DNA from 2 places in the Rossellomorea vietnamensis genome. Region 2 is predicted to be linked to the other one. Evidence: a T-box and tRNA genes for the amino acid it is inferred to sense, from the RefSeq annotation. Region 2 holds a T-box; the other holds one or more tRNA genes.
What was found. A T-box is a leader RNA that pairs with one kind of tRNA and senses whether it is charged. The one in region 2 lies ahead of proS (proline--tRNA ligase), so its partner is inferred to be a tRNA-Pro.

Region 1 (15,793 bases), 1.5 Mb from region 2:
ACTTTCACGAATTCATCAGCGCTCCTTGAATCATCCCTTTGCGAATGACGATTGGATTGTTTGCTTCCCCGATAAGCTTGACACCATCTTCTATCCTTACATCTTTATCCAGAATTACATTCTCCAGTACACAGTTATCTCCAATTTGGCTCTTCTGCATAATGATGCTGTTAGAAATTGTGGTATCCTTGCCGACCTTCACCGCTCTGAACATGGTAGAATTCTTCACACTGCCTTCAATGAAACATCCATTGGCGATGATGCTGTTTTTCACGCTTGCAGCGGATGTATAGCGTGTCGGCGGCTCATCCTTCACTTTCGTATAAATGGGCATATCTTTCTTGAACAGCTCTTTCCAATAGGAGAGGTTCATAAGCTTCATGCTCGCATCATAGTATTCTTCAATGGAATCTATCGTCTGAACAAATCCTGCATGCTCATATCCGCACACCTTGAATCCGCTATCCATGTCGTCCACTACATCCTGCATACATGTATAGCCCGATTCACGTCTGTTCTCGACCAAATCAATCAATGTAGACGTTTTGACTAGGTACATATCTAAGGAGCTGCCGTTGTGACGCATTTCGGTTATATCACAACCGATACGGATATGACGTTCCAGTACGGGTTGATAATCGATGTTGCATAACGTGAAGCAATTGCTGATCAGGGCGTACTCCTGGGTACTGCGTCTGAAGTAGTCCATATGATGGGCAAAGTGATTAAAGGACCCGACACCCTCTTCATTCGCTTCCAATCCAGGAGCAGGAAAGAAAAACAAGCCATCCCGCTTCCGGTTCAGGTCCCAGTTCTTTCCTGACCCGAGGTGATCCATCAATGATCTGTATTGAAACTTTGGAAAAATCGCAACGCTGCCGATATCAGAATTCACCATATTGGAAAGGACAAAGTCAATCAACCGGTATCTGCCGGCTATGGGAAGGGCCGCTAATGAGCGATGCAGCAATAAATCCTCCAGGGAATCGTAGTAACTCGTAGCATCAATAACACCAAGCATTGTATTTTTCAAAACACTTCTCCTCCTCTAATGTTGTTAAGATGGTCTTGAACCTTACACTCTTTCCTGTTCCAGAAGCGTTTCAATGAAAGATTCCGTCACGAGAATCACTTCATCTGATCCTTCTTCCGGCATGATGCATAAGCCCTTTGGAACCCTTACATTTGAAGGCACAATCGCCTGCTCGATATAGGCGTTTTCCTCAACGACAGCGTCCGGCATAATGACTGAACGACTGACATGCGCTCCCTTTTTCACCGTCGTTCCCTGGAAGAGTACGGACTTTTGAATCGTTCCTTCAATCGTACACCCTTCATTTACCAGAGATCCCTCCACAAGGGCATCTTCTGAAATATATTGAGGCGGCTCATTCGGATTAACCGAATACACTCTCCAATCATGATCGAACAGGTTCAGCTCATTCTCTTCATCGATCAGGTCCATATTTGCTTCCCAAAGGCTCTTGACCGTACCGACATCCTTCCAATAGCCTTCAAATGGATAGGCCATCAATTTCTTCTTCTCATCCAGGAGGAGAGGGATGACATCCTTCCCAAAATCATGGCTCGAATCTGGATTCCGTTCATCCATCTCCAAATAATCCTTCAGCACGGAATAATTGAAGATGTAAATGCCCATCGAAGCAAGATTGCTTTTCGGGAAAGGTGGTTTTTCTTCAAACTCCGTGACACGCATATCCTCATTCGTGTTCATCAGTCCAAAACGGCTCGCTTCATCCCATCCCACTTCAATGACTGAAATCGAGACATCTGCTTTTTTCTCGATATGATAATCAAGCATTTTACTATAATCCATTTTGTAAATGTGATCACCTGACAGAATCAATACGTACTCGGGATCGTATTGCTCAAGGTAATTCATATTTTGATAGATGGCACTGGCAGTCCCTGTATACCAGCGCATTTCGGATGATTCTGCATATGGGGGCAGGACGGTCACACCACCGTTCTTGCGGTCAAGATCCCACGCACTCCCGATCCCGATATAAGAATTCAATACGAGGGGCTGGTACTGGGTAAGAACTCCGACCGTGTCGATGCCTGAGTTCGTGCAATTGCTCAGGGTGAAATCAATGATACGGTACTTTCCTCCAAATGGTACGGCGGGTTTCGCAAGACTTTTCGTCAATGAACTTAACCTGCTCCCTTTTCCACCTGCTAACAACATGGCCACACATCTTCCTTTTGCCATTCCTCTTCTCCCCTTTCACTCGTTTGGTCTTAAATAAACGGCTGCGTATGGTGGTATCGTCATTTCCACATACCCATCCCTTCCATGATACGGTTGATTGTGCACGGTAAGTGGGGTGGGGTTCACCTGATGGGAACCTCCAAACCTTCCATCATCACTATTCCAGATCTCTTCATACGCAGAAACCTTATCTACCCCCACCTTATACTGGTGATACACATGAGGACTGAAATTGCAGATCACCACAAGATGATCTCCCTTCTCTATCCCGTAACGGATGAAAGAGAAAATCTGCTGCTCTGCATTATTTACATCAACCCACTGGAATCCGTCTGAACGATGATCCATCTGAAATAATGGCTCAGCACCTTTATATAAATGCATTAGCTCTTTAAAATATGAATTGAATTTGTGATGAAATTCGTAATCCAGTAAATGCCAATCCAACTCCTCAAGATCCTTCCATTCTGAAAACGGGGCCAGTTCACTTCCCATGAACAGAAGCTTTTTTCCTGGATGAGCCATCATGAAGCCGAGGAGCAGCCGGTATTGAGCGAATTTCTGCCAGTAATCCCCGGGCATTTTATTTAATAACGACTTCTTCCCATGCACCACCTCATCATGGGAGAAGGGAAGAACATAATTCTCTGAAAAGGCATATAACAGTGAAAACGTGATGAGAGAATGTACATGCCTTCGTTCAGAGGGATCGGTTTCCATATATTTAAGGACGTCATTCATCCATCCCATATTCCACTTATAATTAAATCCAAGTCCTCCATAATGAACGGGAGACGTCACCTGGGGCCAGTCCGTAGAATCCTCTGCAATCATCAGGATCGAAGAATCAAACTCAAAAACGGCCTTGTTCAAGTTTTTCAAAAACTGTATGGCACCTTCATTCGGGTTAAGCTCACCCTGATTCGCCCAATAGATGATGTTCGCCACCGCATCGATCCTGAAGCCATCGATATGATACTGATCCATCCAGAAGCGGGCGTTTGAAATCAGGAAACTCCTCACTTCTCCTTTGCCTAAGTCAAAGTTCGCCGTACCCCACGTATAATTCTCCCGGTCCCTTTCCTCACTGTACTCGTAGGCAAACGACCCATCAAACTCGTATAACCCATGCGCATCCTTACAAAAATGACCTGGGACCCAATCCAGGATCACGCCAATATTATGTAAATGACATTCATTCACAAATGCCATCAAATCATGTGGTGAGCCGTAGCGACTGGTAGGGGAATAATATCCCGTACCCTGATAACCCCAGGACCGGTCAAATGGATGCTCCGTGACAGGCAGCAGCTCGATATGGGTGAACCCCTGCTCTTTCACATGGGGAATCAATTGCTGCGCTAATTCCCTATAAGATAGAAACGTTCCCGCTTCCTTCTTCCACGTACCTAAATGGACTTCATAAATCGCCATTGGCTTGTCATAGATCGTAGTGGATGAACGGTCCTCAAGCCACTTCTCATCTTCCCATCGAAAGCCCTCCAGCTCATACACGACACTTGCCGTATGAGGACGCTTTTCAGAGGCAAACCCGTACGGATCCGCCTTTAGCTTCTTTGCCCCAAGGGGAGTCGTAATCTCATACTTATACGTTTCTCCTGTCAGATCTTGATCGACTCGAATCGTCCACAGACCTTCACTGTTCCGCTTTTTTAAATCATATCCATTCCCATTCCATTGATTAAAGGAACCCACCAATGAAACATGCCTTGCTTTCGGTGCCCAAACGCAAAATTCTGTATAGGTCCCAGTGGAATCCCTTCTCACATGTGCACCCATAAACTGATAGGCCTGCTGCAAATTTCCCTCATGAAACAAAAACACATCGTAATCTGTTATGGTCATTGCGTTCATCATCTCACCTACATTTTTTCAATCTACATAACTACTTTCTAACAACATCACCAAAATCCTCTTTATAATCGTCGTTCAATTACGACAATTTACTACATGCATATATGTAAAAGCGGCCAATTTGGAAAGTTATACTAAATGGTAAGGTTTACATTGTAAAAACATAGGGGAATTACGTTGAATTCTTAGCGGAATTTGTCGAAAGTTTTTTTATGAAAAAGGTTAATATTTGTAGGAAATATAGAGGGATTCCGTTATTTTGTATAGGATTTTGATTGGTTGGAAGATGGAGCAGCGGTGTCGAATGAAGGGAGGAAAAAGAGGTTAGAAGTTGATAGTAAAAGGGGAAAATGAATAATATATCCATTGATGAAAAAACCAGGAACAAATTTTTCTTAATATTAAACATGCTCATATCAACTTCATTTCAAGCAAAGTACTTCTATGTACAATAAAAAAAGACTATCAAAAATGATAGTCTTTTCATAATGACCCATACGGGATTCGAACCCGTGTTACCGCCGTGAAAGGGCGGTGTCTTAACCGCTTGACCAATGGGCCTTAATGGCGGAGAAGGAGGGATTTGAACCCTCGCGCCAGTTGCCCGACCTACACCCTTAGCAGGGGCGCCTCTTCAGCCACTTGAGTACTTCTCCAAATATGGCTCCGCAGGCAAGATTCGAACTTGCGACCGATCGGTTAACAGCCGATAGCTCTACCACTGAGCTACTGCGGAATAATGAAATGGTGGGCCTAAGTGGACTCGAACCACCGACCTCACGCTTATCAGGCGTGCGCTCTAACCAGCTGAGCTATAGGCCCAAAAATGAATTGGAGCGGGTGAAGGGAATCGAACCCTCATCATCAGCTTGGAAGGCTGAGGTTTTACCACTAAACTACACCCGCACTAAAACATGGGGCGACTGATGGGAATCGAACCCACGAATGCCTGAACCACAATCAGGTGCGTTAACCACTTCGCCACAATCGCCATAATGTGTCTAAATATAAAAATGGTGGCTCAGGACGGAATCGAACCGCCGACACATGGATTTTCAGTCCATTGCTCTACCAACTGAGCTACTGAGCCAAATAGTTTTCGGCTTCCGCTAAGCTTCGAATCTCTTCGTCAGCTCACTCAGTCACATCCTCACGTATGTTAAATACGCTCCGGTGTTCCTTCGATCGCTTCCTCGACCTTCTCGCTTATCGAAACCCTTTTCCTTTTCAATAAACAGAACTATATTAAAAAATAAATGGCGGTCCGGACGGGACTCGAACCCGCGACCTCCTGCGTGACAGGCAGGCATTCTAACCAACTGAACTACCGGACCAGAGTTTTTTGCGCAAGCAAAATAACTACCCTTACCTTGCACCAGCAAAATAGGTTTCCATATTCTGCGCTAGCAAAAATAACTATCCATACGTGACTCATCGTGAATTATAAAGTTCCTAATTCATAAACAAATCAAAATGGTATTGCGGGGACAGGATTTGAACCTGCGACCTTCGGGTTATGAGCCCGACGAGCTACCGAACTGCTCCACCCCGCGACGATAAAATATAAAAGATAATATGGAGGAGGAAGGGGGATTCGAACCCCCGCGGGCTGTTACACCCCTGTCGGTTTTCAAGACCGATCCCTTCAGCCGGACTTGGGTATTCCTCCGTAATAAAAATGGTACTTGGTGGACCTTGTAGGACTCGAACCTACGACCGGACGGTTATGAGCCGTCTGCTCTAACCAACTGAGCTAAAGGTCCCTATTGGTAGCGGCGGAGGGGATCGAACCCCCGACCTCACGGGTATGAACCGTACGCTCTAGCCAGCTGAGCTACACCGCCAAGAAACTACTAGCTATTAGGCTTATGAATAAAACCAATGAAGTTTATTTTACTGTCGTAAAAAAAACTTGGTGGAGCCTAGCGGGATCGAACCGCTGACCTCCTGCGTGCAAAGCAGGCGCTCTCCCAGCTGAGCTAAGGCCCCAAAGAAGTGGTCGGGAAGACAGGATTCGAACCTGCGACCCCTTGGTCCCAAACCAAGTGCTCTACCAAGCTGAGCTACTTCCCGATATATGGCGCGCCCGAGAGGAGTCGAACCCCTAACCTTTTGATCCGTAGTCAAACGCTCTATCCAATTGAGCTACGGGCGCTAAATGAATTCTAGTTTTTTCACTAAGTAACGTAAGGAAAGATATTTTGCTGGCGCAAAAATCTTTGGTGCCGAGGACCGGAATCGAACCGGTACGGTAGTCACCTACCGCAGGATTTTAAGTCCTGTGCGTCTGCCAGTTCCGCCACCCCGGCAAGTCTCTGGAGCGGAAGACGGGATTCGAACCCGCGACCCCCACCTTGGCAAGGTGGTGTTCTACCACTGAACTACTTCCGCAAAAGAAATGGTGCGGGTGAAGGGACTTGAACCCCCACGCCTTGCGGCGCCAGATCCTAAGTCTGGTGCGTCTGCCAATTCCGCCACACCCGCATATTCTATTCATTTTCACATTAGAGAAAATGAAGGTAAGATATTTTGCTGACGCAAAAATCTTTGGTGAGCCATGAAGGATTCGAACCTTCGACCCTCTGATTAAAAGTCAGATGCTCTACCAACTGAGCTAATGGCTCATCTCATATAAAACCAAATGGTGCCGGCAAGAGGACTTGAACCCCCAACCTACTGATTACAAGTCAGTTGCTCTACCAGTTGAGCTACACCGGCGTGTATGTTGTGGTGGTGAATACTGCTTAAATAAAGCAATTCACCGAAGAAATGCATGGAAATATATTTTGCTGGCGCAAAAATCTTTGGTGGAGGATGACGGGATCGAACCGCCGACCCTCTGCTTGTAAGGCAGATGCTCTCCCAGCTGAGCTAATCCTCCATTGTATACAGCCTGGCGACGTCCTACTCTCACAGGGGGAGATCCCCCAACTACCATCGGCGCTGAAGAGCTTAACTTCCGTGTTCGGCATGGGAACGGGTGTGACCTCTTCGCCATTGTCACCAGACTATGTCTTGTCTCTTTTTAAGGACAAGTATTATTATATCGTGTAGATATAATTTTTCAAGGCTTTTTTATATTTTCGCATAAAATTATTCCCTGAAAACTAGATAAAGAATTGATGTCAAGAAAGCCGAATATCGACCAATTGTTGTTCATATAAATATGACTCTTTGTGGTTAAGTCCTCGATCGATTAGTATCAGTCAACTCCACATGTCGCCATGCTTCCATCTCTGACCTATCTACCTAGTCATCTTCTAGGGATCTTACTCACTTACGTGATGGGAAATCTCATCTCGAGGGGGGCTTCATGCTTAGATGCTTTCAGCACTTATCCCTTCCGCACATAGCTACCCAGCGATGCCTTTGGCAAGACAACTGGTACACCAGCGGTGCGTCCATCCCGGTCCTCTCGTACTAAGGACAGCTCCTCTCAAATTTCCTGCGCCCACGACGGATAGGGACCGAACTGTCTCACGACGTTCTGAACCCAGCTCGCGTACCGCTTTAATGGGCGAACAGCCCAACCCTTGGGACCGACTACAGCCCCAGGATGCGATGAGCCGACATCGAGGTGCCAAACCTCCCCGTCGATGTGGACTCTTGGGGGAGATAAGCCTGTTATCCCCGGGGTAGCTTTTATCCGTTGAGCGATGGCCCTTCCATGCGGAACCACCGGATCACTAAGCCCGACTTTCGTCCCTGCTCGACTTGTAGGTCTCGCAGTCAAGCTCCCTTGTGCCTTTACACTCTGCGAATGATTTCCAACCATTCTGAGGGAACCTTTGGGCGCCTCCGTTACTCTTTAGGAGGCGACCGCCCCAGTCAAACTGCCCACCTGACACTGTCTCCCACCCCGATAAGGGGCGCGGGTTAGAATTTCAATACAGCCAGGGTAGTATCCCACCGATGCCTCCACCGAAGCTGGCGCTCCGGTTTCCAAGGCTCCTACCTATCCTGTACAAGCTGTACCAAAATTCAATATCAGGCTACAGTAAAGCTCCACGGGGTCTTTCCGTCCTGTCGCGGGTAACCTGCATCTTCACAGGTACTATAATTTCACCGAGTCTCTCGTTGAGACAGTGCCCAGATCGTTACGCCTTTCGTGCGGGTCGGAACTTACCCGACAAGGAATTTCGCTACCTTAGGACCGTTATAGTTACGGCCGCCGTTTACTGGGGCTTCGATTCGCACCTTCGCTTGCGCTAAGCACTCCTCTTAACCTTCCAGCACCGGGCAGGCGTCAGCCCCTATACTTCGCCTTACGGCTTCGCAGAGACCTGTGTTTTTGCTAAACAGTCGCCTGGGCCTATTCACTGCGGCTCTCTCGGGCTTGCACCCTACCAGAGCACCCCTTCTCCCGAAGTTACGGGGTCATTTTGCCGAGTTCCTTAACGAGAGTTCTCTCGCTCACCTTAGGATTCTCTCCTCGCCTACCTGTGTCGGTTTGCGGTACGGGCACCTTTTTCCTCGCTAGAGGCTTTTCTTGGCAGTGTGGAATCAGGAACTTCGCTACTATAATTCGCTCGCTATCACAGCTCAGCCTTCGCGATGACGGGATTTGCCTCATCATCAGCCTAACTGCTTAGACGCACATATCCAGCAGTGCGCTTACCCTATCCTCCTGCGTCCCCCCATTGCTCAAACGGAAAAGAGGTGGTACAGGAATATCAACCTGTTGTCCATCGTCTACGCCTATCGGCCTCGACTTAGGTCCCGACTAACCCTGAGCGGACGAGCCTTCCTCAGGAAACCTTAGGCATTCGGTGGATGGGATTCTCACCCATCTTTCGCTACTCATACCGGCATTCTCACTTCTAAGCACTCCACCAGTCCTTACGGTCTAGCTTCGCAGTCCTTAGAACGCTCTCCTACCACTGACACCTAGAGGTGTCAATCCACAGCTTCGGTGATACGTTTAGCCCCGGTACATTTTCGGCGCAGAGTCACTCGACCAGTGAGCTATTACGCACTCTTTAAATGGTGGCTGCTTCTAAGCCAACATCCTGGTTGTCTAAGCAACTCCACATCCTTTTCCACTTAACGTATACTTTGGGACCTTAGCTGGTGGTCTGGGCTGTTTCCCTTTCGACTACGGATCTTATCACTCGCAGTCTGACTCCCATGGATAAGTCTTTGGCATTCGGAGTTTGTCTGAATTCGGTAACCCGATGAGGGCCCCTAGTCCAAACAGTGCTCTACCTCCAAGACTCTTACACATGAGGCTAGCCCTAAAGCTATTTCGGAGAGAACCAGCTATCTCCAAGTTCGATTGGAATTTCTCCGCTACCCACACCTCATCCCCGCACTTTTCAACGTGCGTGGGTTCGGACCTCCATTCAGTGTTACCTGAACTTCATCCTGGACATGGGTAGATCACCTGGTTTCGGGTCTACGACCACATACTCAAATCGCCCTATTCAGACTCGCTTTCGCTGCGGCTCCGTCTTATCAACTTAACCTTGCATGGGATCGTAACTCGCCGGTTCATTCTACAAAAGGCACGCCATCACCCGTTAACGGGCTCTGACTACTTGTAGGCACACGGTTTCAGGTTCTATTTCACTCCCCTTCCGGGGTGCTTTTCACCTTTCCCTCACGGTACTGGTTCACTATCGGTCACTAGGGAGTATTTAGCCTTGGGAGATGGTCCTCCCAGCTTCCGACGGGATTTCACGTGTCCCGCCGTACTCAGGATCCACTCAAGAGGGAATGAAGTTTCAACTACAGGGTTGTTACCTTCTTTGACGAGCCTTTCCAGACTTCTTCGTCTACCTCATTCCTTTGTAACTCCGTATAGAGTGTCCTACAACCCCAAGAGGCAAGCCTCTTGGTTTGGGCTATATCCCGTTTCGCTCGCCGCTACTCAGGGAATCGCAATTGCTTTCTCTTCCTCCAGGTACTTAGATGTTTCAGTTCCCTGGGTCTGCCTTCCATACTCTATGTATTCAAGTAAGGATATTGTTCCATTACGAACAATGGGTTCCCCCATTCGGAAATCTCTGGATCAAAGCTCACTTACAGCTCCCCAAAGCATATCGGTGTTAGTCCCGTCCTTCGTCGGCTCCTAGTGCCAAGGCATCCACCGTGCGCCCTTCATAACTTAACCGAATTGGTTGTTACATCAGGTTTAAAACCTAAAATGGCGATACTCGGTAATTTCTTGACTATCAATTTATCTTTATCTAGTTTTCAAAGAACAAACACAACTTCTATCTCGTAAGAGATAGAAAATGTTTTGATGGTTGAACCATCAAAACTGAACAAAACTTCGACGTGTCAACTTGTTTTGTAAATCTTCCTTAGAAAGGAGGTGATCCAGCCGCACCTTCCGATACGGCTACCTTGTTACGACTTCACCCCAATCATCTGTCCCACCTTAGGCGGCTGGCTCCAAAAGGTTACCTCACCGACTTCGGGTGTTACAAACTCTCGTGGTGTGACGGGCGGTGTGTACAAGGCCCGGGAACGTATTCACCGCGGCATGCTGATCCGCGATTACTAGCGATTCCAGCTTCATGTAGGCGAGTTGCAGCCTACAATCCGAACTGAGAACGGTTTTATGGGATTGGCTAAACCTCGCGGTCTCGCTGCCCTTTGTACCGTCCATTGTAGCACGTGTGTAGCCCAGGTCATAAGGGGCATGATGATTTGACGTCATCCCCACCTTCCTCCGGTTTGTCACCGGCAGTCATCTTAGAGTGCCCAACTGAATGCTGGCAACTAAGATCAAGGGTTGCGCTCGTTGCGGGACTTAACCCAACATCTCACGACACGAGCTGACGACAACCATGCACCACCTGTCACTCTGTCCCCCGAAGGGGAAAGCCCTATCTCTAGGGTTGTCAGAGGATGTCAAGACCTGGTAAGGTTCTTCGCGTTGCTTCGAATTAAACCACATGCTCCACCGCTTGTGCGGGCCCCCGTCAATTCCTTTGAGTTTCAGTCTTGCGACCGTACTCCCCAGGCGGAGTGCTTAATGCGTTAGCTGCAGCACTAAGGGGCGGAAACCCCCTAACACTTAGCACTCATCGTTTACGGCGTGGACTACCAGGGTATCTAATCCTGTTTGCTCCCCACGCTTTCGCGCCTCAGTGTCAGTTACAGACCAGAAAGTCGCCTTCGCCACTGGTGTTCCTCCAAATATCTACGCATTTCACCGCTACACTTGGAATTCCACTTTCCTCTTCTGCACTCAAGTTCCCCAGTTTCCAATGACCCTCCACGGTTGAGCCGTGGGCTTTCACATCAGACTTAAGGAACCACCTGCGCGCGCTTTACGCCCAATAATTCCGGACAACGCTTGCCACCTACGTATTACCGCGGCTGCTGGCACGTAGTTAGCCGTGGCTTTCTGGTTAGGTACCGTCAAGGTGCCGCCCTATTCGAACGGCACTTGTTCTTCCCTAACAACAGAGCTTTACGATCCGAAAACCTTCATCACTCACGCGGCGTTGCTCCGTCAGACTTTCGTCCATTGCGGAAGATTCCCTACTGCTGCCTCCCGTAGGAGTCTGGGCCGTGTCTCAGTCCCAGTGTGGCCGATCACCCTCTCAGGTCGGCTACGCATCGTTGCCTTGGTGAGCCGTTACCTCACCAACTAGCTAATGCGCCGCGGGTCCATCTGTAAGTGGTAGCTAAAAGCCACCTTTCAACATTTCCTCATGCGAGGAAATGAGTTATCCGGTATTAGCCCCGGTTTCCCGGAGTTATCCCAGTCTTACAGGCAGGTTACCCACGTGTTACTCACCCGTCCGCCGCTGATATCAGGGAGCAAGCTCCCATCAATCCGCTCGACTTGCATGTATTAGGCACGCCGCCAGCGTTCGTCCTGAGCCAGGATCAAACTCTCCGATAAAAGTTTGAATAGCTCTTTAAAAATAAATCTAGAATTAACGTTGACGTATTGTCTTGTTTTGTTCAGTTTTCAAGGTTCAATGTTTATCACTTGTCCAAGAAGCGACTTTATTAATATATCATGTTTTTCACTCTCGCGTCAACAACTTTTTTCATTTGTTTTTCGTAAATGTTGATTGCTGTATCAGCGACGTTTATTAATATAACACGCTGTTAATGCTATTGCAATATATTTTTAAGGAAAACGTAAAAATATTATTAATCCCGAGCATGTTCTGATAAATGAACATTCCCCATATACATGAGTACTACGCATTCTGAAAGGGGATTTCACTGACATGCTTACAACCGTTGCACTATTTCTATCTTTCATTATGGCCGTGTATTTATTTGCGTATTCTTATGTACAGGCCCTTAAGATATGTGAAAGTACTGTTCCTGTAAGGGGATTGACCTTTATTTTTTCAGTGGTCATGGCATTTGTATTTTCCGGGTTTACATACGTATTTTCTTAGTTCGGCGTATCGAAAAAGACTAAGGGGCTCCTTCGCTCCTTAGTCTTTTTGATTGAGGTCCACCAGCAGCCCTTCTTCCCTGTGCTCTTCATTCCCTATTGTCAAAATTTCTTCCTCCAACAGGACAGGATTATATTTATAATAAAAGTGTTTCGACGGGTTCTCCTTCAACACCCAGATCCACATGGAGTTGAAGCCCATGTTCTTGAGCTCTCCCCTGGCAATCCCGAATAATTCTTTTCCGATGCCCTTCCCTTGATAATCTTCAAGAAGATAGATGGCATACAGCTCTCCTTCATATTTACCAGAACGCTCTTTTCCAATTGAAACAAAACCGACGATTTCTCCGTCTTCCTTTTCACATACATACGTGTGATGGGAATCTGAAAGGATACTGGCCCACCTCTTTTCTCTTTCCACTATGGATAAAGACTCCAGGTAATCTTCTGAGACAATTCCCCGGTAGGTGGTCCTCCAGCTATGCACATGGACGTAAGCGAGGCTCCCAGCGTCTTGTAACTCTGCCTTTCTATAGGGCATCCGTCTTCACCTCACTGGCTTGGGTAAGCTTTTTCAGTTTTCTTTCTTCTATTAAGAAAAGGGTCACACCGGTCATAATGACCATGCCGCCCAGCACCTGAGTCATCAGCACTTTTTCCCCTAACAGCCAATAGGCCAGCAGAGATGCGCCGATTGGTTCAAAGAGAATGGCCATGGAGATCGTCGAGGTACTTAACCACTTTAGGGACCAATTAAACAATGTATGCCCGAGTAGCGTCGGGATGATGGCAAGAAGAAGGAAATAAATCCAATCTTCCTTTGGATAAGGTCCAAGACTTTCCGATTGGATCATAACATAGAGCAATAAGACGATAGAGCTTATGACATAAACGAGGTACGTATAGGTCATTAGAGACAGCCGCTTTCTGATTGTCTGTCCGAATAAGAGGTATCCCGTTATCAGGGCGCATGCAATCAAAGCCAAAATGTCTCCCCAAAGGGCGCTGCCGCTTATCCGGAAGTCCCCCCAGCTTATGATGAAGCTCCCGGCAACGGCTAAGACAGCGGATAATAAAGCCTTTGGCGTTAACTTCTCCTGAAAGAACAGGTACGCACCGATAAAAGCAAATAACGGTTGCAGTGTGACAAGCACCGTGGAACTCGCGACCGAGGTGTAGTGTAAGGATTCAAACCAAAGGATGAAATGAAACGCCAGGAATACACCGGCTAAAATCGAAAACATCCAATCTCTCACTGTAATAAGTTTCAATTCCTTCACATACTTTAAGAAAAATACCGGGGACATTAGAAGAACGGTGAAAAACAAACGGTAAAATGCCAAAATGCCTGACGGCGCACTCGATACCTTTACTAAGATGGCAGAGGTAGAAACGGAGATGACTCCGATAGCAAGGATAAGGTATGGATTCACTTTCGCATCCGACATGAGAGACCTCCTGAAATATGTAGTTCATTGCTCTATTTTATAATCAGACGAATCGAATTACTACATGAAATTTTTACAGTTTGGAAGGATTGGAGGGGGATGGATGGAGCTATTAGATACGACATTCTTGATCAAACTCGGTGTTTCAGCCGTATTGGGATTGATCATTGGTCTCGAGAGGGAATTAAAGAGAAAGCCTGTAGGACTGAAGACGTCCCTTGTCATTTGCATTGTGAGTTGTTTGTTGACGATTGTGTCCATGGAATCCGCCTATCTTTCTGAAGGATCGGACAAAGTGAATATCACCATGGACCCGCTTCGACTAGCCGCTCAGATTGTTTCGGGTATCGGCTTCCTCGGAGCAGGTGTCATCCTTCGCAAAGGGAACGATAGTATTTCAGGTTTGACCACTGCCGCGATGATTTGGGGGGCAGCAGGAATAGGGATAGCCGTCGGTGCAGGCTTTTATTTCGAAGCAACTGCAGGGGTCATCCTTTTGATCGTATCCGTTGAAGTGGTCCCGGTCATCATTACTTACTTAGGCCCAAAACGCCTGAGGGAAAAAGAATTGTCCCTTCGCGCCACGATAGCGGAGAAGAAGGAGATCAAGTCGATCATCGAGAAAATCAAAGCCGAAGAAATCACCATTGAAAATATCCGGATCAAAGACTTAAAGAATGGGCACCATCTATTAGAATTAAAGATCATTGTCGATTTCAGGAAAAAGACGGTAGACATTTACTACACCATTTCAGAGATAGAAGGAATCAAGGATGTAGAGATTGAGAGCTTATAAACGCAAGAAAGAACGAGAGGAAATCCCCTCGTTCTTTTATTTGTCCTTCTCTATTTTACTGGTTTCTTCAAGAAGCCTACCATCAGCGCTGTGATGACGGAGCCGATCAGAACCGCCAGTAGATATAAGAACGGATTTCCTTCCACTACAGGGAAGACGAATAATCCTCCATGAGGTGCCGGTAAACCGATCCCGAAGAACATGGTCAGCGCCCCTGCGATCGCCGATCCCGTCACAATCGAAGGAATCACACGGAATGGATCCGCTGCTGCAAATGGAATCGCACCTTCTGTGATAAAGGAAGCGCCCATAAAGTAAGCTGCAATACCTGCTTTTCGCTCATTGTCATTGAACTTCTTCTTAAATAAGGTTGTAGCCATGGCGAGTCCTAATGGAGGAACCATCCCTCCTGCCATGATGGCCGCATGGGGAGCCAGATTACCGCCTTCTATCATGGCAATACCGAATGTGAAGGCTGCTTTATTGATGGGACCTCCCATGTCGACTGCCATCATTCCACCCAGGATCAACCCAAGCAATATCAAGTTCCCTGTTCCCAGGCCGTCAAGCCAGTTCTGTATGCCTGTATTGACTGCACTAAGGGGTTCAACCAGGAATTGAAGCATGATCACACCTGTAATGAAAATACCAAGTAACGGATAAATGAGTACCGGCTTGATTCCTTCCAGTGCGGAAGGGAAATTCTTCGTTAAACGTTTGATTCCAAGTACGACATAACCGGCTAAGAAACCGGCAATGATCCCGCCTAAAAATCCACTTTGACCCGTTGCGGCAATCAATCCGCCTACCATACCAGGGGCAAATCCCGGTCTGTCGGCAATACTCATGGCAATGAATCCTGCAAGGACTGGAACCATCAGGTAAAAGGCATTCCCTCCACCGATCGTATTCAAGATCGCTGCAAACTCATTGTACTCGGGAGAATCAGGGTTCGCTGACTGGATGCCGAATAAGAATGAGATGGCAATCAGGATCCCTCCCCCTACCACGAATGGAAGCATATTGGATACACCATTCATGAGATGCTTATAGAACCCTGATTTTTG
Region 2 (15,793 bases):
CGTTCACATCCGCGTTCACTCATTCGGGTCCATCGAGCTTCTCACCCGTGTACCGATGATCATCAAAGCTGGTCTGTGGGTAGATCTTGTAAACTTTGTCATTGCCTGCCTGGTATTCTTTGGTTTGAACTTTGCCGTTGCCAACTTCCTGATCAAAAAGTTCAACTTCCCGACACCGGGTCGTAATGGTAACTATATTGAAGATGAAGCTTCAACAGGCGGAGGTACGGTCAGTGCCGATTCCATCGCTCCGAAAGTCGTTGCCATGCTTGGCGGTAAAGAAAACATCGTGGACGTCGATGCCTGCATGACCCGTCTTCGTGTAACGGTAAAAGACACAAGCCTTGTCGGCACGGAACAGGAATGGAAGAAAAACGGGGCACTCGGCCTCATCCTGAAAGATAAAGGCGTCCAGGCCATTTACGGTCCGAAAGCAGACGTCATCAAGTCAGACATTCAAGACCTGCTGGGAGCGTAAGTCATGAAATTACTGACGCTGAATTGTCACTCCTGGCAGGAAGACAACCAGCTGGGGAAAATCTCGATTCTAGCCGATGACATCGAGGAGAAATCCTACGATGTCATCGCCCTTCAGGAAGTCAGTCAGCTGATCGAAAGCGAAATCGTCCATGGCCTGGTCAAAAAAGACAATTTCGCCCTTGTCCTCCTTGGGGAACTGGAGAAGAGAGGCGTGACAGATTACACACTCGTCTGGGACTTCGCTCATATCGGCTACGATGTCTACGAAGAAGGCGTCGCCATTTTAACGAAGCACCCCATCGTGGAGGAACATCGCTTCTTCATCTCGAAAAGCCATGATCAATCCTATTGGAAAACCCGTAAGATCGTAGGGGCCACCATTTCTTATCATGGAAAGCCCCTTACCTTCTACTCCTGCCACCTCGGCTGGTGGACGGACGAAGAAGAACCATTCAAGTACCAGGTAGACTCCTTAATGGAACAGGTCACCCCGGAATCACCCTTCTTCCTGATGGGCGATTTCAATAACAATGCCCTGGTTCGTGATGAAGGATACGATTATCTCCTTTCCAAAGGACTACTGGATACATTCGGGGTAGCCGTTGAACGGGACAGCGGCATCACCGTCCGGGGAAACATTGCCGGTTGGGATGAGAATACAGTCGATTTGCGGCTCGACCTTATCCTCTCCAGTGAAAAAATAGATGTAGCTTCATCCCGGGTCATCTTTAACGATGGTAATAAACCTGTCGTATCGGACCATTTCGGAGTCGAAGTGGTGTTAGGAGAAAGCAACTGATCGTGGATCGGTTGCTTTTTTTTGCGTTCGTGGAAAAACATCGACCTTTCTACATCTCTCGACAAATTCCGCAACCACCCTCTTCCCCCACGTTTAATAAATCCCCATCAGTGGTAAAAAATCACTATCCACTAAAAGGAGGTACAACTATGGGACATAAACTCGCAGGGCAGGCAGCTGCCGACATCATGGAACAATGGAAGATCAAGCATGTATTCGGTCTTCCCGGTGATTCCATCAATCACTTTGTCGACGTACTGCGAAGTGAAAAAGAGGAAATTGAGTTCATCCAGGTCAGACATGAGGAAGTCGGGGCACTCGCCGCCTCGTCGTATGCCAAACTCACGGGGAACATCGGGGTATGTTTATCCATTGGCGGACCCGGTGCCATCCACCTGTTAAATGGTTTGTATGACGCTAAAGCCGACGGAGCACCCGTATTGGTTTTGGCCGGACAGGTCGCGACTGCGGAGCTTGGCATGGATTCCTTTCAGGAAGTTCATCTGGACCGGGTGTTTGCTGATGTTTCCGTTTACTGTGAACGGGTCTCATCACCTGAATCACTTCCCGATCTCATGAATCAGGCCATCAGGACCGCTTATGCAAAAAAAGGGGTATCCGTTCTGATCATCCCCGACGACATCCCCGGGCAAAAAATCAAGGACTCCATAAAAGATACATCCAGTATCCCGGCTGCGACCATCGCCGCTCCCCTTGAACAAGATGTGAAAACCGGAATGGAATATGTACATAGGGCACAGCGTCCGGTCATCCTTGCAGGAACGGGATCCAGGCATGCCGCCCGTGAACTTGAGGCTTTCGCCGATAAAATCGCGGCTCCGGTCATCTTTACCCTTCCGGCTAAAGGAATATTTCCTGACAAGCATCCCCATAATCTCGGTCAGCTCGGTCAAATCGGGACGAAACCTGCATATGAAGCCATGGAGGAAGCAGATCTTCTCATCATGATCGGTACGTCGTTCCCTTATCGTGATTTCCTTCCCGATGATACTCCCGCCGTTCAGATCGATGCGGATCCGGCACAAATCGGTAAGAGATACCCCGTTAGCGTCGGGATCGTCGGAGATTCGAACCTTGTGTTGAAACGATGGAATCAACAGCTTCCCGTCAAAGAGGACCGATCCTTTTTGGAAGAATGCCAGAACAATATGAATAACTGGTGGAAGCATGTTGAAAAAGACGAAGTTGAAGCGACGATGCCCATGAAGGCTCCTCAAGTCATTGCGGCCCTGCAGAAGATTGCAGACGACGATGCGATCCTGTCCGTCGATGTCGGCAATGTGACCGTCTGGACCGCCAGACACTTCAAGATGACCAACCAGAAAATGATTATTTCCAGCTGGATGGCGACCATGGGATGCGGTCTTCCCGGGGCGATCGCAAGCGGCCTGGCAGAGCCTGAGCGCCAGTCGATCGCCGTATGCGGAGACGGCGGGTTCACCATGGTGATGCATGATTTCGTCACGGCCGTCAAATACAAGCTGCCGATCATCGTCGTCGTCATGAACAACAGTAAAATCGGCATGATCAAGTATGAACAGGAATCCATCGGCCACCTGGAATATGAAACGGATCTTCAGGACATCGATTTCGCCCAGTTCGCCAAAGCATGCGGAGGGGAAGGCTATCGTGTCATCAAACATGAGGATCTTCAGCCTGCCTTTGAAATGGCAGCGAAATCCAATAAGCCGGTCATCATCGATTGTGTCATCGAAGATCAGCCACCCCTACCCGGTAAGATCAACTTCGAACAGGCAGCCGGTTATTCAAAGCATGTCATGAAGAAATTCTTCAAGAAGCATGAAGCCGAGATGCCACCGTTACGCAAGGCCATGAAACGACTATTTTAACAAAGAAGTGGGCCTGTAAAAGGGCTCCTTTTCCCTAATGGAGGAATGAATATGAACAGCATATCCATCATTCAGTGGATTCTCCTTATCATCATCGTACTCGCACTGCTTATCCCTGCTGCCCTTATTCTTTATTTATGGATGACCGATGAAAAACAAAAGGAGCATGCGGTATTGAGGAACTTTCCGGTTCTCGGAAAAATGAGGTACATCCTCGAGAAAATCGGGCCTGAACTGAGACAATACCTCTTTCATAATGACAACGAAGGAAAACCCTTCTCGAGACTTGAATACACGAATACCGTCATGGCGGGTAAATACAAATCCCGGATGCTCGGCTTTGGATCCGAGCGGGACTTCGAAAAGGAAGGCTATTACATACGAAACACCCTTTTCCCTGTCCAACGGGACGAACTCCGCATCGACAACTCACAAAAAGTCAAAACCAAAGTCTACAAACTTGATAAAGACAATCTTCTCAGCCGAAGGGAACACCGTGAAGAAACTGAAGCCGATCCCTTTCTCCTGAAAGACGAAGATGCCCAGGTCATCGGGCAACACACCTGCCGATATCCCTTTACAGTGAAAGGACTCATCGGTCAATCCGCCATGAGCTACGGCTCCCTCGGAGAGCAGGCCATCACGGCTCTATCGACCGGGTTAAACCTTGCGTCCGGTTCATGGATGAACACCGGGGAAGGCGGATTATCCAAGCATCATCTGAAAGGCGGAGTCGACATCATCTGCCAGATCGGCCCTGGCTTATTCGGCGTCAGAACGAAGGACGGCAAATTTTCATGGGAAGAATTCAAGAAAAAGAGTGACCTCAAGGAAGTGAAGGCATTCGAATTGAAACTCGCCCAAGGCGCCAAGACCCGCGGCGGACATGTTGACGGGAAAAAAGTGACACAAGAGATCGCCAACATCCGAAACGTGGAACCATGGAAATCCATCGACAGTCCGAACCGGTTCAAGGAATTCAGCAACAATGAACAGATGCTGGATTTCATCGAACAGCTCAGGGAAGTCGGCGGCAAACCCGTCGGAATCAAACTGGTCGTCGGGAACACGGATGATATCGAAAGCCTCGCTTCCTATATGGCCACGTCAGGAAAACATCCCGACTTCATCACCGTGGACGGGGGAGAAGGAGGAACAGGTGCATCGTATCAGGAACTGGCGGCTTCTGCCGGAGTCCCGATCAAATCCGCCCTTCCCTTCCTTCACGACACCCTGGTGAAACACGGCGTCCGGGACAAAGTGAAAATCTTCGCTTCCGGAAAATTGTTAACACCCGACAAGATTGCCTTTGCACTCGCCCTAGGTGCAGACTTTGTCAACATCGCCCGTGGACTGATGTTCTCCGTAGGCTGCATCCAGGCTCAAGTATGCCACACGAACAACTGTCCCGTCGGCGTTGCCACCACCGACAAGAAGCTGCAGCGGGCATTGATCGTCGAAGAAAAGTCATTTCGCGTCTGCAACTACATCATCTCCCTCCGCGAAGGCCTGTACAACCTGGCCGCTGCCGCAGGGATCGATACACCGACAAAATTCGGGCGTGAGCACATCGTATTCCGGGATGAAGACGGACGATTGCATCCAATCAAACCGGAAAAGGCATTGTCATAATGGAAAGAAGCAGCTGATGTCGGCTGCTTCTTTTTTTTGGAGGTGAAGGGATTGGATATTGACCGTTCTTCATTGCCGACAAAACCCGCCCCCTCCCAGACCGAGCGCTCAGTCAACTTCATCCACAAAAAAAACACAGCGCCGCAAAACAAGACGCCGTGCCCCACACTCCTACTTCAATTCCACATTATCAATCACTACATCATGAGCACCAATCGACGAACCGCTCTTTCCAATCAGGAACTTAAGGCTCGTGTCCTCGCCCACAGGTGGCGTAAACGTATACTCATAATGCGTCATCTCTCCACCCAACTGAGCGACTTCTGATAAATAGCGTGTATACGCAGCATTTTCAATCGTCACTTCCATCGTCCGGTCGACCGTCGAACTCGCATCGAAGGAAAGGGTGTATTCCACTCCCGGCTTAAGCTTCAGTCCTTCTTGGAAAAGCTGTACACTCCATGTTTCGTTCCCTTCGCTTCCGATCGAGATCTTTGCCTGTCCGTCTTCAGAAGAGATACCGGCAGAAGCATCGAAATGGATGTAATTCGCCCAGTATTCTAAATCAGAATCAAACGATCCGTTCTGGATGACATTTGCACCCGGAGGTCCCGTTTTCTTCTTTAACGAAAGGTTATCGATCTTCACTTCATGGGTACTGCCACCCAGATCAATCACCAGATGTGACTCCAAATCCGTCACATCCGGCATCGTGAACGTCATGTCATGCTTCTCCCAATCAGCGGTGAGAGGGATCGTTTCCGTTGCGTACACCTCTTCCCCATCCTTGCTTCTCATCTCGATCTGTATATCACGACGACTTTCTGCCACTCCGTCGAACGTCAATTCATATTCATTCAACCCCTTAAGCTGGATGCCTTTTTGCACCAGCCCGGCTTCTTCCGTTTCGCTGGAAGGCTTGGCTGAGAATAACCGCTCGTCAGGGTCCACTCCCAACGCATTCCCGGAACCTAGCAGATGCCAATAAAGAAGGCGGTCAGGGAATCCCTGGTCGAACGTCCCATTGTATATAAGGTTCCCCGTCGGCAGTTCAGGTTTGGTAGCATCCGGATCCACTTCGACAGGCGGGATCTCCTCCACCCGGATATTTCCGAGCCAAACAGGGAGCTTGGACAATCCGAGATTAAATTCCACACGGGCTGCCAAATCATTTTCTTCGGTCATCTGGAAGACCATTTCATAGGATTCCACCCCATCTTTCAGTGAAAAAGATTCACTGTTTGAATAGGCACTGTATCCCCTGGCTTCACCCCCGCCGACTTTTACATTGACCTTCCGTGATCCCGTCGATTTTGCATCGAAGGATACCCGGTAGTAACGGCCCTTCCCGAGTGATACGTCCTGGATGAGCTGAACGGAATAAGGCTGGCTTCCCGGTTCTTCCACATCCACTTTGGCAAAATTCCTTCCCTCGATCTGATCAAGGGAGACATTGGCTTTCCCGCCGAAGTCAGGGACGGTCAAGAAGTACCAGTAATCCGTATTTTCCACTCCCGGAATCCCGTCAACGTCTTCCCATTCCCCATCAAATCCGGTATTGTACATGAGATTTCCGTCTTCGAGTGGCTGCTTCGCATCGTCAGGCAATGGAGCTTGTTCAAATTCCGGCAGTTCCGGCGTTTGATACGGTCTTCCCGTCAAGTCATACACACGTACATAATCCACATCCATGGATTGAGGGAACATCGTCTCTTCCGTCGGTTCACCGTCGAAGTTTCCGCCTATCGCAAGATTCAACAGCATATGGAAAGATTGATCAAACGGCGCAGGGTACGTGAAGTTGGCAGCGTTGCCGGTCCCTTTGCTGTACCAATTGTTCTGGGTCTGGCGGAGTTTCCCATCCACATACCAGCGGATTTCCCCCGGCTCCCATTCAACGGAGTACACATGCTCGTCGGCAATCGTCGATCCATCTTCAAAGCTATAGTGATCACCGGTGTATTTATTATTCGGCCACGATTCCCCGTAATGAAGCGTCCCGATTGCTTCACCCGGATTGCTGCCCTGTGCTTCTAAAATATCAATCTCACCGGAAGCAGCCCATCCGCCATACCGGTCATCTTCCGGAAGCATCCAGAAAGCCGGCCAATATCCCTTTCCAACCGGAAGGGAGGCCTTCATCTCAAATTTTCCATACGTCTTGGAAAACAGGCCCTTCGTCTTTAAACGGGAGGACGTATAGCCGTATCCTTGATAGTTTTCTTTTTTAGCCGTAATCAGAAGCTTCCCGTCTTCAGTCCTCGCATTTTCAGGACGGTCCGTGTAGTATTGCTTTTCATTATTTCCCCATCCTGAAATGAAGGTACCGTTCGCATCGGTATATCCGTTGCCGATATCGAACGTCCACTTGTCGCGATCGATCTCATCCTCATTGAATTCATCATTCCACACAAGGGTCCATGGCGTGACAATAGAAGAGGCTTCACTTGTTTCTTTTCCATTCCAAACGATGGCGCCTTCCAGCGTGGCTTTTTCGATGGAACCTTCTCCATCGATGGCCGACCCTTTCCCTGCTTTCGAAACGAGGAGCTCCTTCACCATCCCATCAGGCGTAAGGGAGACATTTGAAAGCGTGTTCAATTCTAACCGATCGGCAATGCCGTCAAGCTCCAGTTCTGCTTCTCCTTTTTTCCCTGTCGTGGAAACTGTATCGAATTCACCTTTCAAATCGGCGTTTTTCGTTTTCACATTTGATGCCGAGACCGTAACGTCTTGAAATCCTTCGGACGTAATCTCGTTTTCTTCCAATAACACATTTCCTTCGAGGAAGGTTTGTTCAACGACCGAATCCCCGGAAACCGTGATCGTCGACAAATGACCAGGTCCTTTAACTGAAAGGCTCTTCAACTCGGAATCTGTCAATTGAAGTGTATCGGGTGCATCTCCCTTGATCAGCGTCTTCCCTTCTACCGTCACGTTTTCAAGGGTGATATCCTTTCCGGCAGCCGGTGTGATCACGAGGTCGCCTTCTATCGTTCTATCTTTTAAGGTTGAATCTTTGAGGTGAAAAGGTTTGTCTTTTTGTGGGGCGGCACTACCTATGTTCGCGGGTGGCAGAGTCATGATGAGACATGCAGCGGTAAACGAAGTGACTGCTTTTTTTAACATGTGAACTCCTCCTGTTTTCATTTATGTCTCACGTGGGACATTTGTATATAACTATAAAACCACCACGATCGTTTGACAACATTTTTCTACCATAATGATTTCCCTTTCAATAGAAAAAGCCCGCCCCTAAGGGAATCAGGCTTTTTTCTCTAAGCAAGAATTCCTGATCACCAAAGTAGCTTGAAAAGGACTCATCGTTTCATATGGCTCCCCTTCAACCCTTTGTATCAGCTCCTCCACTAACGCTACCGCCATCTCCACTCTCGGAACGTTCATGGTCGAAAGGGCAGGCGATGTGTATTCTGTCAGCAAAATATTATCAAAACCGATGAGTGAAACGTCCCTTGGTACATCCCGGCCCGCTTCCTTCAATGCCTTGAGGGCCCCGAAAGCGATATGATCATTGGAGCAGAAAATAGCGGAAGGAAGATCCCCCTGCCGGATCCAATGATGGACGGCGTCCCTTCCCGACTCTTCCACAAACCTGCCCGTATAGATGTACTCCGGCTTCACTCTGATCCCTGCTTCTTTCAATGCCTTTTGGTAGCCATTTAGTCGCTCCACCGCTGCAGGATTATCTTGGTCCCCCGTAATGATGCCGATTTCTTCATGCCCAAGCTGAAGCAGGTGACGGGTCGCCTCCATGGCACTCGCTTCATTTTCCAATACAGGCATGGGGATGGAAGAAGTACGATGGGTCAAGTTGTTCTGATCGAAAACCCCGACCAAAAAGTTGGCGGAAAGGATTTCATCGACGATCGACTGGACGCTGCTCCAGCTGATGATGATTCCTGCATCGATGCTTTTTTCCCGGTAAAGCTTCAACACGGGAGACGGATTATCCACCTCCGCCATCGTCACGAGCACCTTATACCCCCGAAGAGAACAGGCATTGATCACCGCCCCGATCACCACGCTGTAAAAAAGATCGTCGGAATAGATCCGATCCTTACCAGGGTCCTGAATGATGAACAGCCCGATCGTATGGGTCTTCTTCTTCACCAGTCTCCGCGCTGACACATTCGGTTGATACTGATGCTCCTCCATGATCTTCAAGATCCGCTCCCGGGTTTCGGTCCGTACCTGGGGCGAATCATTCAACACCCGCTGCACCGTTTTCCTCGACACCCCGGCTAGCTTCGCTATATCAAATATATCCATACTTTCCTCCTGAGTGGTTACTTCTTCCTATTATAACGGATGATGAGTGGGTTGGGTATGCGGCAAAAACAAATGAAACCTCCCCGCCCCCTCATCCGTATATACACTATAAACAGAATCACAACCTTGAAAGGGGAACACTATGGGAAACATCTTACTATTTTCATTGATTGTCGGTTTGGTCATGGCCTTATTGCTCGTACCGATGGCCGTCATGAAAAAACAACATAAAAAAGAGGGATATCCATCCTTCCCTGCACTATTTGGAGCCACATTACTCATCACGACCGTTGTGGTATTCCTATTCTATTATCTATCGAATCTCGATCAGAATTTCACGAGCATATGGATCCTCCTGATCATCGCCTCCGGTTTCGGGGCAGCATTTGCCACAGGGAAAGAACGGATGATAAAAGGAATTCTGTTCCTGGCGAGCATCTTCGTCGGTGCCTACTTCCTGACAGCGTTCGTCTTCAATGCCGATGAAAAATTCGAATCGGCGAAAATGGATGTCAAAACAGAGATCGAGGCTTTTGACGAAAAGGAAACGCCTGCAAGCGTCCCTCCACAATTCGCCCGTAACAAAATGAAGAAAGCGTTCGGCCAGGTTCCGAATACAAGCTATTATGAGCTCGGCAACCTGCAGATCCAGAAGGTGGACGGTGAGTATGTCTACATCGCACCTGTCGAATTCTCCGGCTTCTTTAAATGGTTCAAAGGGGATTCGACACCCGGTTACTTCAAGCTGAGTGCCACGGATTCAAACGCCAACCCTAAATTCATCAAAGAAGAAATGGTGTACACACCTTCTTCGTACTTCAATAAAAAAGTGGAGCGTCATATCCGCTTGAACTATCCGAAGGAAATCTTCAACGGGGACGTCCAGCTTGAAATCGATGATGATGGTAAACCGTTCTATATCCAGACGTACGGAAACTTCATCTCTGCCCGTAACGGTTTCGATGTAAAAGGAATCGTCATGGTCGACCCCGAGAACGGTAAAACGAAGTCCTATGCAATCAAAGATGTACCGGCGTTCATCGACGGCGCGGTTTCTCCTGAAACGGTCAGCCTTCAGAACAGCTATTTCGGTAACTATGTGAAAGGTTTCTGGAACAGCCGCTTCGGTAAATCGGATGTGAAACTGCCATCTGATGAAGGAACGGAAGCGAACGTGAGCCCTATTTTTGACGAAAATGGTGACATGTACTACTTCACCGATTTCACATCGCCAAAAGAAGGCGTCGATTCCATGCTGGGGTACTCCCTGACCAATTCAAGAACGGGTGAAGCGACATTCTACACAGGAAATCTTGAAGAATCGTACATGGATTCACAAGGTGCCCTGCAGATCATCCAGAAGAAATTCATCGAGAAGAAATGGGACGGCGAAATGCCTGTGCTCTATAACTTCTACGGTGAAGCAAGCTGGCTGACTCCGGTCCTTGATGCGAATGGTTTCTTACAGAACTACTTCATCGTATCAGCCGCCAACCCTGAAATCTCAGCTTATGCGAACACTCCAAATCAGGCATTGAAAGCTTATAAAACCGCCCTGCAACGCGGCGGCGGAAGCGTCGACGGCAGCTCGAAAGCCGAGGAGAAGCAAGCAAATGGTACGGTCGTCCGGGTCTACAAAGAAAAATCCGGGGACTACACCGTCGTTTCCTTCCTCTTGGATAACGGAAAAAATTATATCGTTTCTTCCGAAAACAGCTTACTTGCCATCTACTTGAAGGAAAATGATAAGGTCAACGTCACGTATATGGATACAGGAGAAGCCTTCCTCCCTGTAAAAGAGATGACGATCGAAGGATTACAACCATAAACGAAAGGCCGGAATCAGCTGATTCCGGCCTTTTTCTATTCTCCCGCATTCACATAATACACCAGATTATCCGTCCACTCCCCAAACTCATAAATGAACCCTTTTCGTGTGCACTCATACTCCATGCCCACGGCTTCCGCAAGACGGATGGAAGGCGTATTATCCAGATTGATATGAGCTTCGATGCGGTGAAAATTCAATTTCACAAATGCGAGCTGAAGGGCTGCCTTCATCGCTTCCTTCCCGTAACCACGGTTCCAGTAACGATTATGCACCGTATAGCCCGCCCTTCCCCAGTTAAAGTTGTACCGCATCAGCGTCGAGAAATCGATCGTCCCGATGTTGGCGCCATTTTCTTTCAGGAAGATCCCGAGGATATACACCTGATCCCCCTCGATCATTTCGTCATGCTTTTCAAGCATCTCCCTGAACCAGAACTCCGTGCACTCGCTCATATCCTGATAGCCGACATCATATTTATGCTGTGACGGGAGCCTGTTCAGATGTTCCCTCAACCAGTTTTCATAATCCTGATTCACGAAGGGCCTGATCACCAACCGTGCTGTTTCGATCGTTAAGTCCTTATGCTTCATCCTCTGCGCCCTCCTTTATATGTATTACGTTAATAGTACCAACCACCTAAGTAGATTGGTAGTTCTTTTCTCAGAATTGTTGTTTTCTTACATAGGAACTCCAAGGCTCTGTCTATGTGTGAGTGCGATAGATGGTGATGGGAACGGCTTCGCTTTCCGGCGGACGAACGGCCAAGCCTCCTCAGCTTTCGCTTCCGGGGTCTCGGCACGCCCGTTTTTCCGCAGGAGTCTACGCCGTTCCCATCACCATCTTGAAGAGATACCGTGACAGAGCTGAGTAGAGAATAATGAATGAATTTGCATCTTACTATCAGCTACAATTGGTCACTCCACACTGTGAAAAGGTGTTTTTTCGACGTGTATGCTAGTAGATTAGTCCTTTATCCCCGTAAAGTTGATTGGAGCGGAAGGTGCTCGACTCCGGCGGGAATAGCGGGAAAGTTGAGACCCCACAGGGCAAAGCCCGAGGAGGCTCAACTCACGCCCCGCGGAAAGCGAGCACCTGCAGCGGAAATCAACCACCACTCGCTTCCTTAACAACAAAGTATGCGAAAAGAGCCTTTTTATAAAAACGGAAGGCGCCTCTCTACGGAGAAACGCCTTCTTCGTTATTTCTCATTATTCCATTCTTCCTCTAATTCCTTCTCGATTTCCTCATCGGATAAATACTCCTCATCAAGCTGCTGAACATGCTCGGTGATCCGGTTGAGCTTGGAATGCACGATCCATAGGCTGATTACCACGAATACCATGAAAAAAATGACGATGAGTCCCACATCCATATTAATCGACGCCTCCTTTACCTATATTTATTAAGTAAACATAGAAAAAAGAAGACTTTAGTCAGAAAAAGTCCGGAAAGGTGCGAAAGTCCCCTGTCAGGTGGAACTCAATACGCCTTCGCCCAGTAGACCAACTGTTTGGCATCCTTTTCACAGCACACGCACGTATCGGACACCTGCTCCTGTTCAAACGGCATGCATCGTGATGTGGCACTTGTTTCTTCCTTGATTTTATCTTCACAGGCACGATCTCCGCACCACATCGCTTTGATGAACCCACCTTTTTCATTCACTGTCGTTTTGAACTCTTCAAACGTTTTGGCGATCGTCGTTTTATCTTCGCGGTGTTCTCTCGCTTTTTCCAATAGATTGCTCTGGATGTCTACGAGAAGCGCGGCGACTTTCCCTTCCAGCTCTTCCATCGTCACCGTGATTTTCTCCCCGGTATCACGTCTCGCCAGAATCACCTGCCCGTTCTCGATATCCCGTGGACCGACTTCCAGGCGGAGTGGGATCCCCTTCATTTCATATTCATTGAACTTCCAGCCCGGCTTTTTGTCACTGGCGTCAATCCCTACGCGGGCGACACCCGCAAGCTGCGTCTTCAGATTATAGGCAAAATCAAGGACACCTTCTTTATGCTGGGCAATCGGCACAATCATCAGCTGGGTCGGAGCAATCCGTGGCGGCACGACAAGTCCCCGGTCGTCCCCGTGTACCATGATCATGGCCCCGATGATGCGTGTGGTGAGTCCCCATGATGTTTGCTGTACATATTGAAGCTTGCCGTCACGGTCCGTGAACTGGATGCCGAATGATTTTGCAAATCCATCCCCGAGATGGTGAGACGTTCCTGATTGCAACGCTTTCCCGTCATGCATCAGACTCTCGATCGTGTACGTATATTTCGCACCGGCAAATTTCTCTTTCTCTGTTTTTTGACCTTTGATGACAGGAATCGCCAGCATCTCTTCACAAAGCTCTGCGTACACTTCGAGCATCTTAACCGTTTCATCATGGGCATCCTGATCGGTCTCGTGGCACGTATGGCCTTCCTGCCACAGGAACTCAAGCGTTCGGAGGAACGGACGGGTCGTCTTTTCCCAGCGGACCACATTCGCCCACTGGTTGTAGAGCTTCGGCAGATCCCGGTAGGAATGGATGATATTTTTGTAATGCTCACCGAATAACACTTCTGACGTCGGACGCACGCATAGCCGTTCCGCTAACTCCTCATCACCGCCATGGGTCACCCATGCGACTTCCGGAGCGAATCCTTCGATATGATCCTTCTCTTTTTGCAGCAGGCTTTCCGGTATGAAAAGGGGCATATACACATTTTCATGCCCGGTTTCCTTGATTTTCGCATCAAGGGCATCCTTGATGTTTTCCCAGATTGCATATCCGTACGGTCTGATGATCATCGAGCCCCGGACGCTGGAGTAGTCGATCAGCTCCGCCTTCGTCACGACATCGGTGTACCACTGGGCAAAGTCTTCATCCATGCCCGTTACATCTTTTACAAATTCTTTAGCCATTTGAGAGCACCTCATTTTTTAGTTGGATTGGTTTTATCAGCGGAATTTTCATTTTTTCAGCGAAATCCCACATATATAAACGAACCGCCCGACGGTAACAAAAAAAGCCCTGCTTCTCATCAGGGACCATTTCTGGCGGTACCACCCTGATTCAAAGCAAAGCTTTACACTCATTCCATGATAACGGTTTCGGACCGCTGATATCTTCATTCGATACAGAACTGGGAGGCAGGTTCAAAGGTTCATCCATGAGAGCTTTTCACCAAACCGCTCCCTCTCTTTAAAAGACAAGATCCCTTTACTGGTCCTCTTCAATGTTTCAGTTATTTTAGATGATTATATAGAGATTCCATGGGAGTGTCAATATCTGTTAGAGGGAATAGAATCTCTCCATCTCCCGCTCAAAGAAATCATTCCCATTCCTTGCATCAAAATCCCCCGCAATCTCCTCGGCCACTTCACTCATCACATCCACCGCAAATCCCGGGCGATGCCCCGCTTCCAGGAGCTTCCGGTGGAGAACGATTGCGCTCATATAAAAATAGAACATCCCATACGGGTCTTTCCCGCTGTCGGCATACTCGATGTGGCGCTCCAATACCTTGATGCCCCTGAGAGGTTCCGTTAAAGCAAGAAACCGGATATGCTCGGATGCCTCAATGAGAAAGTGGGGTTTATCGTAAATGAAAAAGTATCCCTCGGATTGGTAACGTACGGCTTGCTCCACCCGTCCGTCCTCATAATAAGGAAGGAGGAGCTTACTGTACGTAAGATGCGGAATTTCCCCGCAGCACACTTCTTTGGATAATAACAGCTTCTCGATGGGAGCCGCCTTCTCCTTTTCCCCGGTAAAATAGAAATACTCAAGCTGTGTCTGATATTCACACGCTTCACAATCCGCCAGGGAATCCCGCTCTGCGGCGAGCCATTCATGATAATAGGCGTGAGCGTCCTCTGCTTCCCCAGTCTTCAAAGCTCGTTTATGCTGATGCTGATAATAAGGGCGCAGACTGTATCCGTAGCGGTCATACGCTTCCTCGAAGTCATTGAAAAAAGCATCCAGGAGCTCCATCTCAATGCCCGGCATCTTTACCAAATGCTCCGCCATCCATTTATAGATCCAGAGGAAGCTTTCCACCCAATCCTCCAAGTTCTCTTCATTATCTAAAAAGAAACCGTTGCACCACTCGAAATGATCGAATAATTCCTCATACTCCCCAAGATAGTTGACGGTCCTCATGATTCCGAACCGACAGCAGAATTCCTTATAAAGATCCCCTTCTTTTTGGGCGATGAACAACAGATCCTCCAACCCATCCCATTTCTCAAAGCTCGCTTCTTCCCGACTCATCAGCTCTTCCCATTTATCCCAATATTGATCCACCGTCATCTTCATCCGCGAACCTCCTTCATGAGTGCGTTTTTATTTATTATAACATTCTGAATTATAATTTAACTGTTTTTTCCAAGAATTCTTCCTCATTGCTCCCCATAGAACCAGGGTGACCCCAAGCATGACGATCGAACCTCCAGCGACGGCAGCCCGAATCGACACCACCTCTGCCCCCAGTCCGATCAGAACCGTCAGCAAGATGACAAGGACCCCTTCAAGCAATCCATACAGGCTCCCTACCCGACCCATGATTTCAACGGGGATATGTTCTTGATAAAACGTCTCGAACCCTGTTGTTGCAAAGGCCAGGGCAAAGGATAAAAGAGCGAATCCAATCGCAATCGTCAAGAACCCGTGTGAAAATGCATACACGATATATCCAATAGAGACGATGACAGAGCCGACACCCATGAGGTGCATATGATGAAACTTATGAGAAAACGCCGCATTCAGGAGAGATCCCAGTACAAATCCTCCCCCTGCAATGCTCACCAGATATCCGTAGGTGCTATTAGAGAGATGCAGCACATCTTTAGAAAAAGCGGCTTCAAGGGAATCAATCACCGCGGTCATGACGAGCATGCAGG

Region 1: it encodes a tRNA-Pro, which carries the amino acid that the T-box ahead of proS (proline--tRNA ligase) is inferred to sense. The anticodon was not compared.

What each region holds. Positions count from the first base shown of each region.
Region 1 covers NZ_CP104558.1:3,732,360-3,748,152, reverse strand. Annotated here, with positions in the region: gene glgA (glycogen synthase GlgA) at 1-8, opposite strand, end outside; gene N5C46_RS19205 (GlgC family sugar phosphate nucleotidyltransferase) at 5-1,033, opposite strand; gene N5C46_RS19200 (glucose-1-phosphate adenylyltransferase) at 1,076-2,233, opposite strand; gene glgB (1,4-alpha-glucan branching enzyme) at 2,249-4,108, opposite strand; tRNA gene N5C46_RS19190 (tRNA-Glu) at 4,598-4,669, opposite strand; tRNA gene N5C46_RS19185 (tRNA-Ser) at 4,674-4,764, opposite strand; tRNA gene N5C46_RS19180 (tRNA-Asn) at 4,770-4,844, opposite strand; tRNA gene N5C46_RS19175 (tRNA-Ile) at 4,854-4,930, opposite strand; tRNA gene N5C46_RS19170 (tRNA-Gly) at 4,941-5,014, opposite strand; tRNA gene N5C46_RS19165 (tRNA-His) at 5,024-5,099, opposite strand; tRNA gene N5C46_RS19160 (tRNA-Phe) at 5,123-5,198, opposite strand; tRNA gene N5C46_RS19155 (tRNA-Asp) at 5,366-5,442, opposite strand; tRNA gene N5C46_RS19150 (tRNA-Met) at 5,588-5,661, opposite strand; tRNA gene N5C46_RS19145 (tRNA-Ser) at 5,685-5,777, opposite strand; tRNA gene N5C46_RS19140 (tRNA-Ile) at 5,795-5,871, opposite strand; tRNA gene N5C46_RS19135 (tRNA-Met) at 5,876-5,952, opposite strand; tRNA gene N5C46_RS19130 (tRNA-Ala) at 6,022-6,097, opposite strand; tRNA gene N5C46_RS19125 (tRNA-Pro) at 6,105-6,181, opposite strand; tRNA gene N5C46_RS19120 (tRNA-Arg) at 6,187-6,263, opposite strand; tRNA gene N5C46_RS19115 (tRNA-Leu) at 6,329-6,417, opposite strand; tRNA gene N5C46_RS19110 (tRNA-Gly) at 6,425-6,499, opposite strand; tRNA gene N5C46_RS19105 (tRNA-Leu) at 6,508-6,592, opposite strand; tRNA gene N5C46_RS19100 (tRNA-Lys) at 6,657-6,732, opposite strand; tRNA gene N5C46_RS19095 (tRNA-Thr) at 6,751-6,826, opposite strand; tRNA gene N5C46_RS19090 (tRNA-Val) at 6,914-6,989, opposite strand; rRNA gene rrf (5S ribosomal RNA) at 7,000-7,116, opposite strand; rRNA gene N5C46_RS19080 (23S ribosomal RNA) at 7,285-10,220, opposite strand; rRNA gene N5C46_RS19075 (16S ribosomal RNA) at 10,418-11,969, opposite strand; gene N5C46_RS19070 (hypothetical protein) at 12,307-12,483, shown strand; gene N5C46_RS19065 (GNAT family N-acetyltransferase) at 12,523-13,023, opposite strand; gene N5C46_RS19060 (DMT family transporter) at 13,013-13,930, opposite strand; gene N5C46_RS19055 (MgtC/SapB family protein) at 14,034-14,726, shown strand; gene N5C46_RS19050 (PTS fructose transporter subunit IIABC) at 14,777-15,793, opposite strand, start outside.
Region 2 covers NZ_CP104558.1:2,221,903-2,237,695, forward strand. Annotated here, with positions in the region: gene N5C46_RS11575 (PTS transporter subunit IIBC) at 1-478, shown strand, start outside; gene N5C46_RS11580 (endonuclease/exonuclease/phosphatase family protein) at 482-1,279, shown strand; gene N5C46_RS11585 (pyruvate oxidase) at 1,429-3,150, shown strand; gene N5C46_RS11590 (FMN-binding glutamate synthase family protein) at 3,202-4,782, shown strand; gene N5C46_RS11595 (carbohydrate binding domain-containing protein) at 4,954-7,911, opposite strand; gene N5C46_RS11600 (LacI family DNA-binding transcriptional regulator) at 8,047-9,072, opposite strand; gene N5C46_RS11605 (DUF3159 domain-containing protein) at 9,215-10,900, shown strand; gene N5C46_RS11610 (GNAT family N-acetyltransferase) at 10,936-11,493, opposite strand; gene N5C46_RS11615 (hypothetical protein) at 12,102-12,275, opposite strand; gene proS (proline--tRNA ligase) at 12,383-13,813, opposite strand; T-box leader at 13,932-14,137, opposite strand; gene N5C46_RS11625 (hypothetical protein) at 14,184-15,209, opposite strand; gene N5C46_RS11630 (MFS transporter) at 15,237-15,793, opposite strand, start outside.